DNA from 3 places in the Staphylococcus chromogenes genome. Region 2 is predicted to be linked to each of the others. Evidence: riboswitches for the same ligand, from Rfam matches in the RefSeq annotation. Region 2 holds a riboswitch; each other region holds the start of a gene.
The links. A riboswitch is a leader RNA that binds a small molecule or an ion and turns the genes downstream of it on or off. The one in region 2 is predicted to bind S-adenosylmethionine.
Positions count from the first base shown of each region.

Region 1: another riboswitch for S-adenosylmethionine. It lies ahead of PYW36_RS03245 (M20 family metallopeptidase); the one in region 2 lies ahead of metK (methionine adenosyltransferase).
Region 3: another riboswitch for S-adenosylmethionine. It lies ahead of metX (homoserine O-acetyltransferase MetX); the one in region 2 lies ahead of metK (methionine adenosyltransferase).

Region 1 is NZ_CP118953.1:696,070-701,456, forward strand. It holds gene deoD (purine-nucleoside phosphorylase) at 154-864, opposite strand; gene PYW36_RS03230 (pyrimidine-nucleoside phosphorylase) at 1,074-2,375, shown strand; gene PYW36_RS03235 (DoxX family protein) at 2,382-2,735, shown strand; gene PYW36_RS03240 (S-ribosylhomocysteine lyase) at 2,834-3,301, opposite strand; SAM riboswitch class I at 3,528-3,637, shown strand; gene PYW36_RS03245 (M20 family metallopeptidase) at 3,732-4,916, shown strand; gene ldmS (L-aspartate--L-methionine ligase LdmS) at 4,917-5,387, shown strand, end outside.
Region 2 is NZ_CP118953.1:950,598-955,984, forward strand. It holds gene pckA (phosphoenolpyruvate carboxykinase (ATP)) at 1-1,574, opposite strand, end outside; SAM riboswitch class I at 1,788-1,898, shown strand; gene metK (methionine adenosyltransferase) at 2,007-3,206, shown strand; gene PYW36_RS04695 (NERD domain-containing protein) at 3,296-4,204, shown strand; gene PYW36_RS04700 (aldo/keto reductase) at 4,454-5,290, shown strand.
Region 3 is NZ_CP118953.1:13,290-18,676, forward strand. It holds gene serS (serine--tRNA ligase) at 1-538, shown strand, start outside; gene PYW36_RS00055 (AzlC family ABC transporter permease) at 813-1,505, shown strand; gene PYW36_RS00060 (AzlD domain-containing protein) at 1,502-1,828, shown strand; SAM riboswitch class I at 1,885-1,986, shown strand; gene metX (homoserine O-acetyltransferase MetX) at 2,063-3,028, shown strand; gene PYW36_RS00070 (DUF2232 domain-containing protein) at 3,363-4,268, shown strand; gene PYW36_RS00075 (DHH family phosphoesterase) at 4,280-5,387, shown strand, end outside.

The DNA.
Region 1 (5,387 bases), 250 kb from region 2:
TATTGAAGTGTGTTAAAAGGACATGTATTAAAAAAACTTTTATGCCAGGAAGTCCTATATCGATTTCAAAAAGAAAAACAAACCTTTCAAGCTACAGAAAGGTTTGTTTTTTATATAAATAGGCCAGTGATTTATCACCGTAATCAAACGATGTTATTCAGCGATTTCTAAGGCAACTTCCATCATTTGAGTAAATGAATTTTGACGTTCTTCCGCTGTTGTTGCTTCATCTCTTAATAGGTGGTCACTTACAGTGAATATACCAAGTGCTTTTTTACCTGCTTTAATCGCATTTAAATAAAGACCTGCAGATTCCATTTCAACACCTAAAATGCCCATTTCAATCCATTTTTCATTAAAGTTTTCGTTCGCATTGTAGAAGGTATCTGACGATAAAATATTACCAACATGAGTTGTCGCACCAATTTTGTCAGCCGCTTCTTTAGCTTTAACAACTAAATCAAAGTCTGCAAGAGGGGCGAAGTTGCCAGGGAATTGGAATTGATCAACATAACTAGAATTTGTAGAAGCTCCTTGACCAATAATAATATCATACAGATTCACATTTTCTTGCATGGCCCCGCAAGAACCAATACGGATAATTGTATCAACATCAAAGAAATTATATAGTTCATAAGAGTAGATACCGATACTTGGAATACCCATACCTGAGCCCATGACAGAAACTTCTTTCCCTTTATAAGTTCCTGTGTAACCAAACATATTACGAACGTCGTTAAACTGTTCAACATTTTCTAAAAAATTTTCTGCAATAAACTTGGCGCGTAATGGGTCCCCAGGCATTAAAACGGTTTTTGCGATTTTTTTACCATTCGGTTGAATATGTGGTGTGCCTTGTGTCATCGAAAGCAACTCCTTTTATTATATTTTATCTTTTTAAAGATAACAGATTGCTGTATAAATGTCGATGGATTCTATGTTTGTCTAACTGGTGACAACGTATTTTAATCCTATGTTTTAACATAGGGGATTCATTTATTGAAATGAATGTATCGTGTATAATAGATATGGATGTATAATTATAGATTAAAAAAGAGAAGAGGGGATTTACCATGAGAATGGTGGATATGATTTCAAAAAAGCGTGACGGTCATGCCTTATCATCAGAAGAAATTAAATTTATTATTGATGGGTACACAAAAGGCGAAATTCCTGATTATCAAATGTCTAGCTTAGCGATGGCAATCTATTTCCAAGATATGACTGATGAAGAGCGTGCAGCTTTAACAATGGCAATGGTTGAATCTGGAGATAAAATTGATTTGTCTAATATTGAAGGCATTAAAGTCGATAAGCATTCTACAGGAGGCGTAGGAGATACAACGACACTCGTGTTAGCGCCACTTGTGGCAGCGCTTGGTATTCCTGTTGCTAAAATGAGTGGCCGTGGTTTAGGTCACACGGGAGGTACAATTGATAAATTAGAATCAGTAGAAGGATTTCATGTAGAAATTTCTGAAGACGAATTTATTCAATTAGTAAATGAAGCTAAAATCGCAGTGATTGGTCAAACTGGGAATTTAACGCCTGCTGATAAAAAAATCTATGCCCTTAGAGATGTCACAGGTACAGTCAATTCCATTCCTTTAATTGCGTCTTCAATCATGAGTAAAAAAATTGCAGCAGGTGCTGATGCGATTGTTTTAGACGTAAAAACAGGTAAAGGGGCGTTTATGCAAACAGTAGAAGATGCTGAAGCGCTCGCACATGCAATGGTAAAAATTGGTAATCAAGTAGGACGTCAAACGATGGCGATTATTTCTGATATGAACCAGCCATTAGGACGTGCGATTGGAAATGCACTCGAACTCAAAGAAGCGATTGATACACTTAAAGGACAAGGTCCAGAAGACTTAACAGAGCTTGTGTTAACACTTGGGGCTCAAATGGTGGTATTGGCGCAAAAAGCGGAAACGTTAGAAGATGCACGCGCACAATTGCAATCCGTGATTGATAATGGTGCGGCAGTTGAAAAATTCAAAACGTTTTTAAGTAATCAAGGTGGCGATGCTTCAGTTGTCGATGACCCTTCAAAACTTCCAACTGCGAAATATACATTTGAATTGCCAGCCAAACAGTCAGGGGTTGTCTCTGAAATGGTAGCCAATGAAATTGGGATTGCCTCAATGATGTTGGGGGCAGGTCGCCAAACAAAAGAAGATGACATTGATTTGGCTGTAGGACTTGTATTGCACAAAAAAATAGGTGACAAAGTGAGCGAAGGCGAATCTTTATTAACCATTTATGCCAACCAAGAAGATGTCGCCGCAGTGAAACAAAAATTATATGAAAACATTACAATCTCAGATTCCGCAGAAGCACCCCAATTAATTTATAAAATGATTACGGAGTAGATAAAGATGAAAACAGTACAACGTTATTTGATGGGCATTCCTTTTATAATAGTTGGACTATTACATTTTGTACATGAAGGTAAATTTAGAAAAATTGTTCCTCATTATTTGCCGTTAAGAAAAGAAGCGGTACTCATTACAGGTGTTTGTGAATTAATCATCGGGTTTGGGCTGTTATTACGCAAACCAGGTTATCTTTTTAAACATGCGATTATCGCTTTTTTATGGGCAGTTTTTCCAGCCAATATTTATATGGCCCGTCGTATTGATGACATTGAAGGGATGAATGTACCAAAACCACTTTTATATGCACGACTTCCATTACAATTTTTACTGATGAAATGGATTCGTCATTTATAACAAAAAACTAGGAATAGCGCTCATCTATAAATAGAAAGCCATCAAAATTTACCCGTAGATAAATTTTGATGGCTATTTTTCTTACGACTTAATTCATTTTAGCCTTCACCAAACACGTCATGCCATTGGTTGCGTTTGTCTAAAAATTCTCTTGCGATCGTTTGAGCGCCTTCTAAGGAATGGCTTGCCGCCCAACCGCATTGAACTTCATTACAGGCGGGTACTTCAGTTGCATTTAAAACATCTTGAATCGTTTTTTCAATAATATTTAATACGTCATCATAATCTTTGTGGTTGATGAGTGATACATAAAAGCCTGTTTGACAACCCATAGGGCTTAAGTCCACAATTTTATCAGAGTGATTACGAATATTTTCTGCCATTAAGTGTTCTAAACTGTGAAGTCCTGGCATATCCATATGTTCTTTATTGGGTTGCTTAAAGCGAATGTCGTATTTGTAAATGTCATCTCCGTTTTCACCTTGCATTTTACCTGCTAGACGTACATAAGGTGCAACAACTTTTGTATGATCTAAATTAAAACTTTCTACGTTCATTTTTGGCATCGAATTCATCCTCCTTCATTCGTTGATATCATTTTAACATAACTTCTAAAAGCCGTAATGAGTTACAAATCTTTCACTTTAAAAAAGCGTTATGCTTTAAAATAAAATGATTTCTTTCAGGCCAAATCTAAGATAAAATAGCACTACTTCCGAAAAATTGTGAAAATAATGAAAATACCATGACAAATGATCGAATTTCCGATAAAATGAGTAATAATTAAATACGAATTTATCAAGAGTGGTGGAGGGAATTGGCCCTGTGAAACCCTGCAACCTCATCGAACTTCGATAAAGGTGCTAAATCCAACAATGGTTAAGACCATTGAAAGATAAATGACACAAATGGCAATCAACGTTTGAGACGCTACTATTGATAAGTGGAAGTGTTTTATCGTTGGATGCTTTTTTTGTTTTGAAGGGAGACTTTTTAATGGTATCAGTGAGACAACGCATATTAGATTATATAGATAATCATCGGTTACATTATTTGGATATGAGTCATCAAATTCATGAAAGACCTGAAGTAGGAAATGAAGAATTATTTGCGTCGAGACTTTTAATAGACCAGTTACACGACCATGGTTTTGAGATAGAAAAAGATATTGCTGGTCATTCTACTGGGTTTATTGCGCGCTATGATAGTGGACAAGTTGGACCCACCATCAGTTATTTAGCGGAATACGATGCCTTACCTGGATTAGGACATGCGTGTGGTCATAATATTATCGGTACGTCGAGTGTACTTGCCGGCATCGCATTAAAACAAGTTATAGATGAGCTAGGAGGTTCCGTGGTTGTTTTAGGATGTCCAGCTGAAGAAGGTGGAGAAAATGGGAGTGCCAAAGCGTCTTATGTGAAAGAAGGGATTATTGATGATGTGGATGTCGCACTCATGATACATCCCGGTAACGAAACATATCCTACAATTCCAACTTTAGCTGTTGATGTTTTAGACATTAAATTTTATGGGCGCAGCGCACATGCTTCAGAAAATGCAGAAGATGCTAGAAATGCTTTAGATGCTATGCTTAGTTTCTTTAATGGTGTCGCACAGTTACGACAACATATCCATAAATCAGACCGGGTGCACGGTGTCATATTAGATGGAGGGAAAGCAGCCAATATTATTCCTGATTTTACACATGCTCGCTTTTACACACGAGCGACAACACGAAAATCTTTAGATCAACTGACAGAGCGCGTGCATCAAATCGCAAAAGGGGCTGCAATACAAACCGGATGTGACTATGAGTTTGCGCCAATTCAAAACGGGGTAAATGAATTCATCAAATCACCGCAACTTGATGCGCTGTTTGAACGTTATGCTACTGAATTAGGTGAAGAAGTCAGTCATGATGATTTTGGTTATGGCTCGACAGATACAGGAAATGTAAGCCATGTTGTACCGACGATTCACCCACATATTAAAATTGGACCACGAAGTTTAGTCGGGCACACGCATCGTTTCAGAGAAGCCGCTGCAAGCCCTATGGGGGATAAAGCTTTAATTAAAGGGGCAAAAATCATTGCATTGATGGGCGCGACACTGATTCAAGACAAAGATTTATTTAATACCATTCAAAAGGAACATCAATTATTAAGGGAGAAATTGTAAATGTTGGATGACTCAATTTTAAAACTGGGAGACTTATACGCGAAAGATGTGGTTTATACAGCACGACCTTCATACATTTCAAATCCATGGTTAGAACCCAATGAACATCAGTCTAATTTTTTAACTGGAAGAGAATTACTTATTGCCGATATGCCAGTGATTGTTCATGAAGCAAGTGTCACTGAAAAATTACGCACGTTATTTTCACATGTCAATCAGACGCTACCTGAGAATATCTATACTTTTAAAGATAAAGCAAGCTATGAAGCTTTATTACAAAATTTAACACAACAAGAACAAAAGCGTATTTACACACAATATGTTCACGGAGAAGATTTAATTGCGCCAGAACATTATGCGATGAATAAACAGGTGTTTATTGATTTAAATACCAAATCACGCATTCCAGAGTGGACAGATGGAAAATACTTGCCAAAACGACAAGTCGTCAAAATAGAAGATTTTCACGAA
Region 2 (5,387 bases):
TTAAATCCACCTGATTTTTCAAGATGTTCAGTTTCTGGACCAAACTTTTTGAAATTGTCTTTAAATCTTGCCACTAAGTCTCTGGCTTGTTTGTCATAGGCTTCTTTATTTGTCCAAGCGTTGATAGGTTGTAAAATTGTTGTAGGAACATCCTCAACCGTCTTAGGAATACTTAAGCCAAAGATGTGATCTTCTTCAAACTCTGAATTTTTAAGTTTTCCACTGATTGCATCATTAACCATTTTTCGTGTATGACGAAGTTCAATACGATTGCCTTCACCATATTTTCCACCAGTCCAGCCTGTATTCACTAAATATACATCTACATCATGCTTGTCGATTAAACGACCTAATAAGTCGGCATAGACTTTGGCATTTAATGGTAAGAATGGGGCACCAAAGCAAGTTGAAAATGAAGGTTGTGGTTCCGTAATACCACGCTCAGTACCAGCAAGTTTAGATGTGAAACCACTTAAGAAGTGATACATCGCTTGATCTTTCGATAATTTTGAAATTGGAGGTAAGACACCAAAAGCATCTGCTGTTAAAAAGATAATTGTGTTAGGATGTGATGCTTTTGAAGGTACGACAATATTATCGATATGATGAATAGGGTAGGCAGCACGTGTGTTTTCTGTTAATTTGTTATCATCAAAATCGACATAACCATGCGCATCGACAACACAGTTTTCTAAAACAGTACCGTAACGAATGGCATTAAAAATTTGTGGTTCTTTTTCTTCTGAAAGATGAATTGCTTTTGCGTAACAACCGCCTTCAATGTTGAAAACACCATTTTCATTCCAACCGTGTTCATCATCACCGATTAATTTACGATTAGGGTCAGCTGATAATGTGGTTTTCCCTGTACCAGATAAACCGAAGAATAGGGCGACATCCCCTTTATGGCCTACATTAGCAGAGCAATGCATACTCATAATATCCTGTTCAGGTAATAAGTAGTTCATGACAGAGAAGATTGATTTCTTCATTTCGCCTGCATACTCAGTGCCACCAATTAAAACAGTTTTGTGCTTAAATGAAATAATTACGAATGTTTCAGAACGTGTGCCATCTTTTTCTGGGTTGGCTTTAAAAGTAGGTGCTGAAATGATTGTGAAGTCTGCTTTTATCTTAGAGGCTTCTTCTTTTGAGCTAGGCTTAATAAATAAGTTTTGTGCAAATAGATTATGCCAAGCAAATTCGTTCACAACAGTAAGGTCAAGTTGGGAATCTTTATCGCTCCCTGCATAGCCATTGAAAACAAAAACTTCTTCTTTTTGATCTAAATATTCGATAACCTGATAGTATAAGTTTAAAAACTTTTCTTCAGAGATAGGTTGGTTAATTGGACCCCAATCAATATCATCTTTCACTTGAGGGTTATCTACAATATATTTATCTTTAGGAGAACGACCCGTATACTCTCCAGTTTTAGCATTAATAGCGCCAAGTTCAGTCAATTCAGCTTCTTCTCGTTTTAAAATTTTATTGTAGAGTTCTGTCGTTGTTAATTGAAAGTGAGATGAAGGCTTGTGAATTAAAGCATCAATTGCTTGTGTGTCAAATGACATGAATAATCCCTCCAATAGTTATTTCGGTAATGTAAGCCTTTACAATTCAAGAGTATAACACATTGATTTCATTATCCCTACCAAATTTAGGTAATTTATTAAGAAAAATAGAAAAATAAATAGATTGAGATATCGCTGATATATTTGAGTAACATAAGCTGTGGTGGAATTGACACTAAACATAAATTTATGTAATATAGTGCTTAACGGATTCTCTTATCCTGAGTGGTGGAGGGACATGGACCCAATGAAACCCAGCAACCTCTTCTTAATGAAGAAAGGTGCCAAACCGTTTGCGGACAAATATTGTCTGAACGATAAGAGCGAATGGACGTTTAGAGCCTTCTCTCTATTTTATAGTGTGAAGGCTCTTTTTTGTTGGCTCAGTTAGAGAGAGAACTTCGTAATTATTAAAAATCAAAGGAGCTTATTATGACGTACAATAGACGATTATTTACATCAGAGTCGGTCACAGAAGGCCACCCCGATAAAATTGCAGATCAAATTTCTGATGCAATTTTAGATGAAATTTTAAAAGGTGATCAAAATGCCCGAGTAGCTTGTGAAACTACTGTAACGACAGGTATGGCTTTAATAGCTGGAGAAATTTCAACTTCAACTTATGTTGATATTCCTAAAGTTGTGAGAGAAACAGTGAAGCAAATCGGTTATACACGAGCAAAATATGGCTACGACTACAAAACGATGTCCGTATTAACTGCAATTGATGAACAATCTCCTGATATTGCACAAGGCGTAGACCGCGCGTTAGAATATCGTGATAATGAAAGTGATGAAGCATTAAATATTGGTGCGGGAGACCAAGGTTTAATGTTTGGCTACGCTACTGATGAAACAGATACGTATATGCCGTTGCCAATTGATTTATCACACAAATTATCAAAACGCTTAACAGAAGTGCGTAAAAACGGCACATTAGAATATTTAAGACCAGATGGAAAAGTACAAGTAACGGTAGAATATGATTCGAATAACCAACCTCAACGCATTGATACCATCGTCATTTCAACACAACATCACGAAGAAGTCGAATTAGAAAAAATACAAGAAGACCTTAAAGAACATGTGATATATCAAACAGTTCCAAAAGAATTAATAGATGAAGAGACAAAGTTCTTTATTAATCCAACTGGTCGATTTGTGATCGGGGGACCTCAAGGTGATGCAGGTCTCACTGGACGCAAAATAATCGTAGATACGTATGGCGGCTATGCCCGTCATGGAGGAGGTGCTTTCTCAGGAAAGGATCCAACAAAAGTTGACCGCTCAGCCGCTTATGCCGCTCGCTATGTTGCGAAAAATATTGTGGCTGCAGGTTTGGCTAAAAAGTGTGAAGTTCAAATCGCTTATGCTATTGGAGTTGCGCAACCAGTCTCCATATCAATAGATTCTTTTGGCACAGGCAAAGTTTCAGAAGATATTCTTATTGAGGCAGTTCGACAAAACTTTGATTTAAGACCTGCAGGTATTATTAAAATGCTAGATTTACAACGTCCTATCTATAAACAAACCGCAGCTTATGGTCATTTTGGACGAAATGATATTGACGTACCTTGGGAAAAAACAGACAAAACAGAGATTTTAAAAGAAGCGGTCGCTTCAGAGAAATAATGTTTTTTCTATAAAGACTCGCGATTTGATGTGCTTTTTTATATAATGTATATATTAAAGTAAATGTAGAAAAAGGTAGGTAATTGTTAATGTCTCAATTAGATCCAATTCAGATTGGGTTGATCGCTGTGAGTGTACTAGCACTTTTATTTTTAGTTTTATTTTTGTTTGCCTTGCGTAGCAAAAAAAAGGCTAAAGAAACGTACGCGAATCAGTATCAATCCAGAGAAACAAAATTAAACAATGAGCATAAAGAAGCGTTAGAAAAGGCGCGCATCGAAAAGAAAAAATCAGATACGCGTCATAAAGAGGAATATGACACGATGGTTTCCTCAAAAAACCGTGAAATTGATGCTTTAAAATTATTTTCTAAAAATGATAGTGAGTACATTACAGATATGAGATTGCTAGGCATACGTGAGCGATTGGTAAAAGAAAAGCGAATTCGTCCTGAAGATATGCATATCATGGCTAATATCTTTATGCCTACAAATGATTTGGAAGAGATTACGCGCATTAGTCACCTTGTACTTACAAGAACAGGTTTATATATTATTGATTCAGAATTACTAAAAGGTCATGTTTATCAAGGTGTGAGTCAAAACCAATTTAGAGAAAATCCAATGATGGAACATGTTTTCAAAACATTACATTTAGATGGTCAAACGCCACAAACCATCGTGCTTGATCAAAAAGAAGATCAACAAAAACTTACGGTTATTGATTACACAAAGCATCTTGATTCAGTAGAAAAACTAGCAACGACGTTACAACAAAAACTTAACCTTAAATATGCACCGACCCCTATCTTATACTTTAATCCAAGACATGAAGGGGATATTACGATTTCTAATTATGCCCCACAAAGTGGAACAAAGGTGTTAGTAGGGCCTGCGCAACTTGACGAATTTTTTAACAAATTTGTTTTCCATGGTAGAATTCAATATGATGTGAATGATCTTCAAGCGATTATGGATGAAATTGAAGCGTTCAATTAATTGTATATCAATTATTTTAGAGAAAGTGGATTTCACGCCTAAGGGTGGGGTCCACTTTTTTTGATTTTGGAGCATGTAAGTAAACATGTCATCATTTATTCATTCGGTTTCATTAATGTAACGAGCGAAAGGAGAAGATGTTAATCATTGTGTTTTTATATGGATAATTTGTAGCGTAAAAACATATTATTTTACGATGAAGATTCCACTCGGGTATGATTAAAGTGAACAAGAAAGGATGAGTGCGATATGCAATACGTTAAATTTTATAATGATCATCAAATGCCTCAAGTAGGTCTAGGTGTTTTTAGAGTGAAAAATGATGATACAGCAAAAGAAGCGGTCAAACATGCTATTTTAAATGGTTATAGAAGCATTGATACGGCAATGATTTATGAAAATGAAGAAAAAGTTGGTGAAGGTATTAGAGAAGCTTTAGAAGCCTCTCAACTTAAAAGAGAAGATTTATTTATAACATCTAAGTTATGGATGAGTGATTATGGACGAGAAAATGTGGCAGAAGCTTATGAAACATCTCTGAAAAAACTTGGACTTGACTACTTAGATTTATATTTAGTACATTGGCCAGGCCAAGATGAAGATGTGATGATTGACACTTGGAAAGGTATGGAGGCATTATATAAAGAAGGAAAAGTTAAAAACGTAGGTGTTAGCAATTTTAATATTGAGCATTTAGAACGATTACTTGCTGAGACTTCAATCAAACCTGTTATTAACCAAGTGGAGTTTCATCCATATTTAACACAAACAAAACTAAGAGCGTATCTCGAAGCGCAACACATTAAAATGGAATCCTGGTCTCCATTAATGAACGCCCAAATTTTAGATGATAACACAGTTCAAGAGGTTGCTAATGAAGTGAAGCGCACACCGGCACAAGTGATTATCCGTTGGAACATTCAACATGGTGTTGTAACCATTCCAAAATCAGTGACGCCAAACCGTATAGATGAAAATTTAAATGTATTTGACTTTGAATTAAGCGAAGCACAAATGACACGCTTAGATCAATTAAATGAAGATCGTCGTATTGGACCTGATCCACTTACATTCAATGGTCAATAAATCTATTTAGAACAAAAAAGTTAAAAAGAATCTCAGCATGTTTTCTATTACGTGAAAAACGCATGTTGAGATTCTTCTTTATAAAATACTATCATAA
Region 3 (5,387 bases), 940 kb from region 2:
AGTCTTACCTGAGAAATTTACAGGTCAAACTGCATGTTTCAGAAGTGAAGCGGGTTCTGCAGGACGTGACACACGCGGTCTTATCCGTTTGCATCAATTTAATAAAGTAGAAATGGTACGTATCGAAAAACCAGAAGACTCTTGGAATGCGTTAGAAGAAATGACAAGTCATGCGGAAGCGATTTTAGAAGAACTTGGTTTACCGTATCGTCGCGTGATTTTATGTACAGGAGATATTGGTTTTGGTTCTAGCAAAACATACGACTTAGAAGTATGGTTACCAAGCTACAATGACTATAAAGAAATCAGTTCTTGCTCTAACTGTGTAGACTTCCAAGCGCGTCGTGCGAATATCCGTTTCAAACGTGATAAAGAGGCAAAACCAGAATATGCGCATACACTCAACGGTTCAGGACTTGCGGTTGGCCGTACATTTGCAGCGATTGTTGAAAACTATCAAAATGAAGATGGCTCAATTACTGTGCCAGAAGCACTTGTTCCATTTATGGGTGGTCAAACAGTCATCGAAGCTCTTTAAATTAAATAGATAAATAAAATAAAAGCTAAGACATCAACAGCGTGTCTTAGCTATTTTGATGTTGATTATTATGAGTAGGGGAGGGGAAAAGTTAGGGTTTAAACGCTTTTATATATATAAATTGTCTGAAAATTAAGGTGCATTAAAATGTTGTAAATTCAGCGTTTTTAGACATTCTTCAGTCTAACGTAAGACAAACTTCACGCTGACCTTGTAGAAATTTGATGTTGTTTATAATAAAATGGGTTTAATTTTTATGAAGGGGGTAGAAGAGATGGCTTACGTGACGTTCAAACAAGGGATTAAAGATTGTATCCCGACGTTACTCGGATATGCGGGTATAGGATTTTCCTTTGGCATTGTCGGTGTAGCTTCAGGTTTTGGCGTATTAGAAATTGCGCTTTTATCTATACTTGTTTATGCAGGTGCAGCGCAATTTATTATTATTGCGCTCATGGCTGTGCATACCCCCGTTTGGATTATTGTGCTTACGGCTTTAGTCGTGAATAGTCGCATGTTTTTACTCAGCATGACGCTTGCGCCAAGTTTTAAAAATGAACCTTTGTGGCATCGTATCGGCATGGGTACATTGCTCACTGATGAAACTTTTGGTATTGCCATCGCCCCGCATTCTAAAGGAGTGTTTATAGGGCGTCAGTGGATGCATGGTATCAATCTAACGGCTTATCTTTTTTGGATTTTGATTTGTATTTTGGGTGCCTTGTTAGGAGATATTTTACATAACCCGGAAGCGCTAGGTTTAGATTATGCCATTATTGCGATGTTCATCTTTCTAATGCTAAGTCAATTTGAAGGCGTGACAAAAACTAAACTGCGGATATATCTCTATCTCGTAGGTATCGTGACAGTGATGATGTTACTGTTAAGTGTAGTGATGCCGTCTTATATCGCTATTCTATTATCATCAATGCTTGCGGCATGTGTAGGGGTGGTGATGGAGCGATGATGTATATCTTATGGACGATTATTTTATCAGGTGTTGGGACGTTGATTTTACGTATTACACCGTTCATCGCGATTTCAAAATTAGAACTTTCTGATCGCATCATTCAATGGCTCTCTTTTATTCCCATCACGTTATTTACAGCACTAGTTGTAGATGGCTTCATCCTGCAACAACAAGGACAATGGGGTTATCAGTTCAATTGGATTTTTCTATGGAGTGCGTTGCCGACCGCACTGGCTGCATTACTCTCTAGAAGTTTGACTGTTACGGTGATTGTCGGTATTGTTACTGTCGCTATACTTCGACTATTTTTGTCGTATTAAAACAATTTGCAAGAATATTCTGAATGCGTTATGATAACTAATAATTGAATAGAACAAGCTTATTAAGAGAAGTTGAGGGATTTGGCCCTGTGATGCTTCAGCAACCACTTAGAAATAAGTACGGTGCTACAACCAACGAAAGAATCGAGTGATAAGTCGTTTATCGTTAATTTGAGTTGTATTGTCGTACTTAGGCAATACAACTTTTTTATATTTTTAGAGGGAGGGCATACTTTGGCGGAATATAAAGTAGATACGTTATATTTAGGAGAATTTACGATGGAATCTGGAGAAACGATAAATAATTTACAATTGAGATATGAACATGTCGGTCATCCGGGGCAACCCCTCGTTTTGGTTTGTCACGCCTTAACAGGTAATCATTTAACTTACGGTACGGAGGAACATCCGGGGTGGTGGCGCGAAATAATCGATGGGGGTTATATGCCTTTTCACGACTATCAGTTTTTGACATTTAATGTGATTGGAAGCCCGTTTGGTTCTAGCTCTCGTCTCACGGAAGAAAACTTTCCTATGCGACTGACGATTCGAGACATTGTCCGTGCGATTGAGCTCGGCTTACAAGCATTGCAATTTGAAAAAATAGAAGTATTGATTGGTGCTTCACTCGGTGGGATGCAAGTGATGGAGTTATTATACAATCAGAAATTTATTGTAAAAAAAGCAGTTATTCTTGCCGCAACTGCTAAAACCTCGTCTTACTCCCGAGCTTTCAATGAAATCGCACGTCAAGCGATTCATTTAGGGGGTAGGGAAGGCTTAAGTATAGCACGTCAACTGGGGTTTTTAACTTATCGCTCTTCTAAAAGTTATGAAGCCCGCTTCACGCCTGACGAAGTCGTAACATATCAAAAACATCAAGGCGATAAATTTAAAAATACGTTCGATTTAAACTGTTACCTGACACTGCTCGACGTCTTAGATAGTCATGATGTGTTCCGTGGGCGCGAGGATGTCTCTGACGTTTTTCAATCCTTAAATACAAAAGTGTTAACGATGGGTTTCACGGATGATTTATTATATCCAGACGATCAAGTCGCAGCGCTAGGAGAGTACTTCCAATATCATCGTCATTTCTTCGTGCCAGATAATGTCGGACATGATGGTTTTTTACTTAACTTCAATGATTGGGCCCCGTATTTATATCACTTTTTAGAACTTTCAAGATTCAGACGCTAAACTTAGACGAATATGTTACATTTTTGTTATAATTATGTAAATGAGGTGCACAGAGGTGGGCTGTATTTGAGTTGAAATAACTGAAATACAGCTCCACTATTGTTAACAATCTATTACAAAGCTTATTGTGGGTAACCTCCTCTTCGTAAAAGCCTCAATACAACTATTTTAAGCTTGTCAAAATATAGATGGTAAAAATGAAAGCGATGAAAGAGAGGGACACTCAATTTAATGCGCCCTTTACATCGCCATAGTTTCACTTTGACGTCTGTTGTAAACCCTTGTCAAAGCCTGTAAAATAGTGACTATAAATCTAAGTTTGGAAGTGGCGTTATTGTTTTCGAAAATTAAACCTAAAGAAACCCTTTTAGGTACCTTAGCCTTAATTGTGGTAGCTTTAGTCATGCATTTTATGCCAGTGCTAGGCGTTATCATTATCTTTTTTGCACCGCTTCCAGGAATCATTCTTTGGTACCGCTCTAAATATTCATTCGGTTTTGCAGCGCTCATTTCGATTATGGTTGCAACACTGACGGGGAGTTTGTTTGTACAAACCTTTATGATTATTTTACTCCTCGCGAGTTTAGTCATTAGTCAGTTATTAATCCAAAGAGTTTCTAAGGAACGCATATTGTATATTGTCACGATGGTGACGAGTATTGTGACGTTAGGTGCAATGATGATTTTACAAAGCATCAGAATGTTTCCCTATGCGCATGAATTGTTAGAACCTTATAGAAAAGTTGTTAACGAAGCAATTCGAATAGAAAATTTAGATGCCCAATCTTCAAAAGTGTTGGAAGCATCTGTAGAACAAATGGCAATCCAAATGCCAGCGTTTATTGTAGTGGGTCTCACGTTGTTCTTTATGTTGTCGTTACTCATTATTTTTCCGATTTTACGTCAATTTAAAGTAGCAACGCCGGTATATCGACCTTTATATTTATGGCAATTAAGTAAATCTATCTTTATTATATATGCCATTGCTTTGCTCGTAAGCATTGTGACAGAACCATCAACAACGGCTCAAAGCATCAGTTTAAACTTTATCATCGTCTTAGGTTTCTTACTTGTCATTCAAGGTTTAAGTTTTATTCATTATGCTTGTACACTTAAAAAGTTTCCAATAGGTGTGACAGTCCTTTTAATTATTGTAGGGATTTTCGCATATCCACTTACACGCCTGATTGGCTTGTTAGATCTTGGATTAAACTTAAAAAGCATGCTTAAAAAACGTTGAGAGGTGACAAAATGAAACGTCAATCGGTAAAGAAATCGTTACTCTTACCTTTTATATTGATTACGTTAATCGCGATTGCCAGTGTTGGTGTAAGCTTTTTCTTTAGTGTCGTATTTGGTTTTATCGCTGCGATAACACTGTTTATCGTGTTGATTGTGTGTGCTTTTTTATTTAGATGGACGTTTAAAAAACTAGATACGTACTTAGAAGATTTAAGTGGAAAAGTGACATTAGCGAGCAATCATGCTGTTAAAAATATGCCAATTGGGATTATTGTGTTAAACCAAAATGACCAAATCGAATGGATGAATCAATTTCTATCAGAACGGACAGAGCGTAACGTTATTTCCGATCCAATCAATGAAGTGTATCCCAACATACTGAAGCAATTGGATAAGGCGAAAGAAATTGAACTCACGCAAAATGGCTATACCTATCGTGTGAAATATTCCAAAAACGAAGGGATTTTATATTTCTTAGACATTACAGAAGAAGCGGAAATTAACAAAGCCTACGAAGATGAGCAACCGATTATCGCAACACTCTTTTTAGATAACTACGATGAAATTACGCAAAATATGAATGATACGCAGCGTTCTGAAATCAACTCTATGGTGACACGTGTGATTAGCCGATGGGCACAAGAACATAACGTTTATTTTAAGCGTTACAGTTCTGATCAGTTTGTGGCTTACTTGAATCGTCGGATTTTGCGTGAAATCGAGGAAACCAACTTTGATATTTTAAGTCAGTTGCGTGAAAAGAGCGTCGGCTATCGTGCACAGTTAACGCTCAGTATTGGGGTTGGGGAAGGATCAGAAAACTTAATCGATCTTGGCGAAATGTCGCAATCTGGCTTAGACTTAGCTCTAGGACGTGGGGGAGACCAAGTGGCGATTAAAAGTGCGAACGGTAATGTGCGCTTTTACGGCGGTAAGACTGACCCGATGGAAAAACGGACACGTGTGCGTGCTCGAGTGATTTCTCACGCGCTCAAAGATATTTTACTTGAAGGCGACAAGGTCATCGTGATGGGGCATACACGACCGGATTTAGATGCGATTGGGGCAGCAATCGGTGTCACACGTTTTGCGATGATGAATAACCTCGAATCCTATA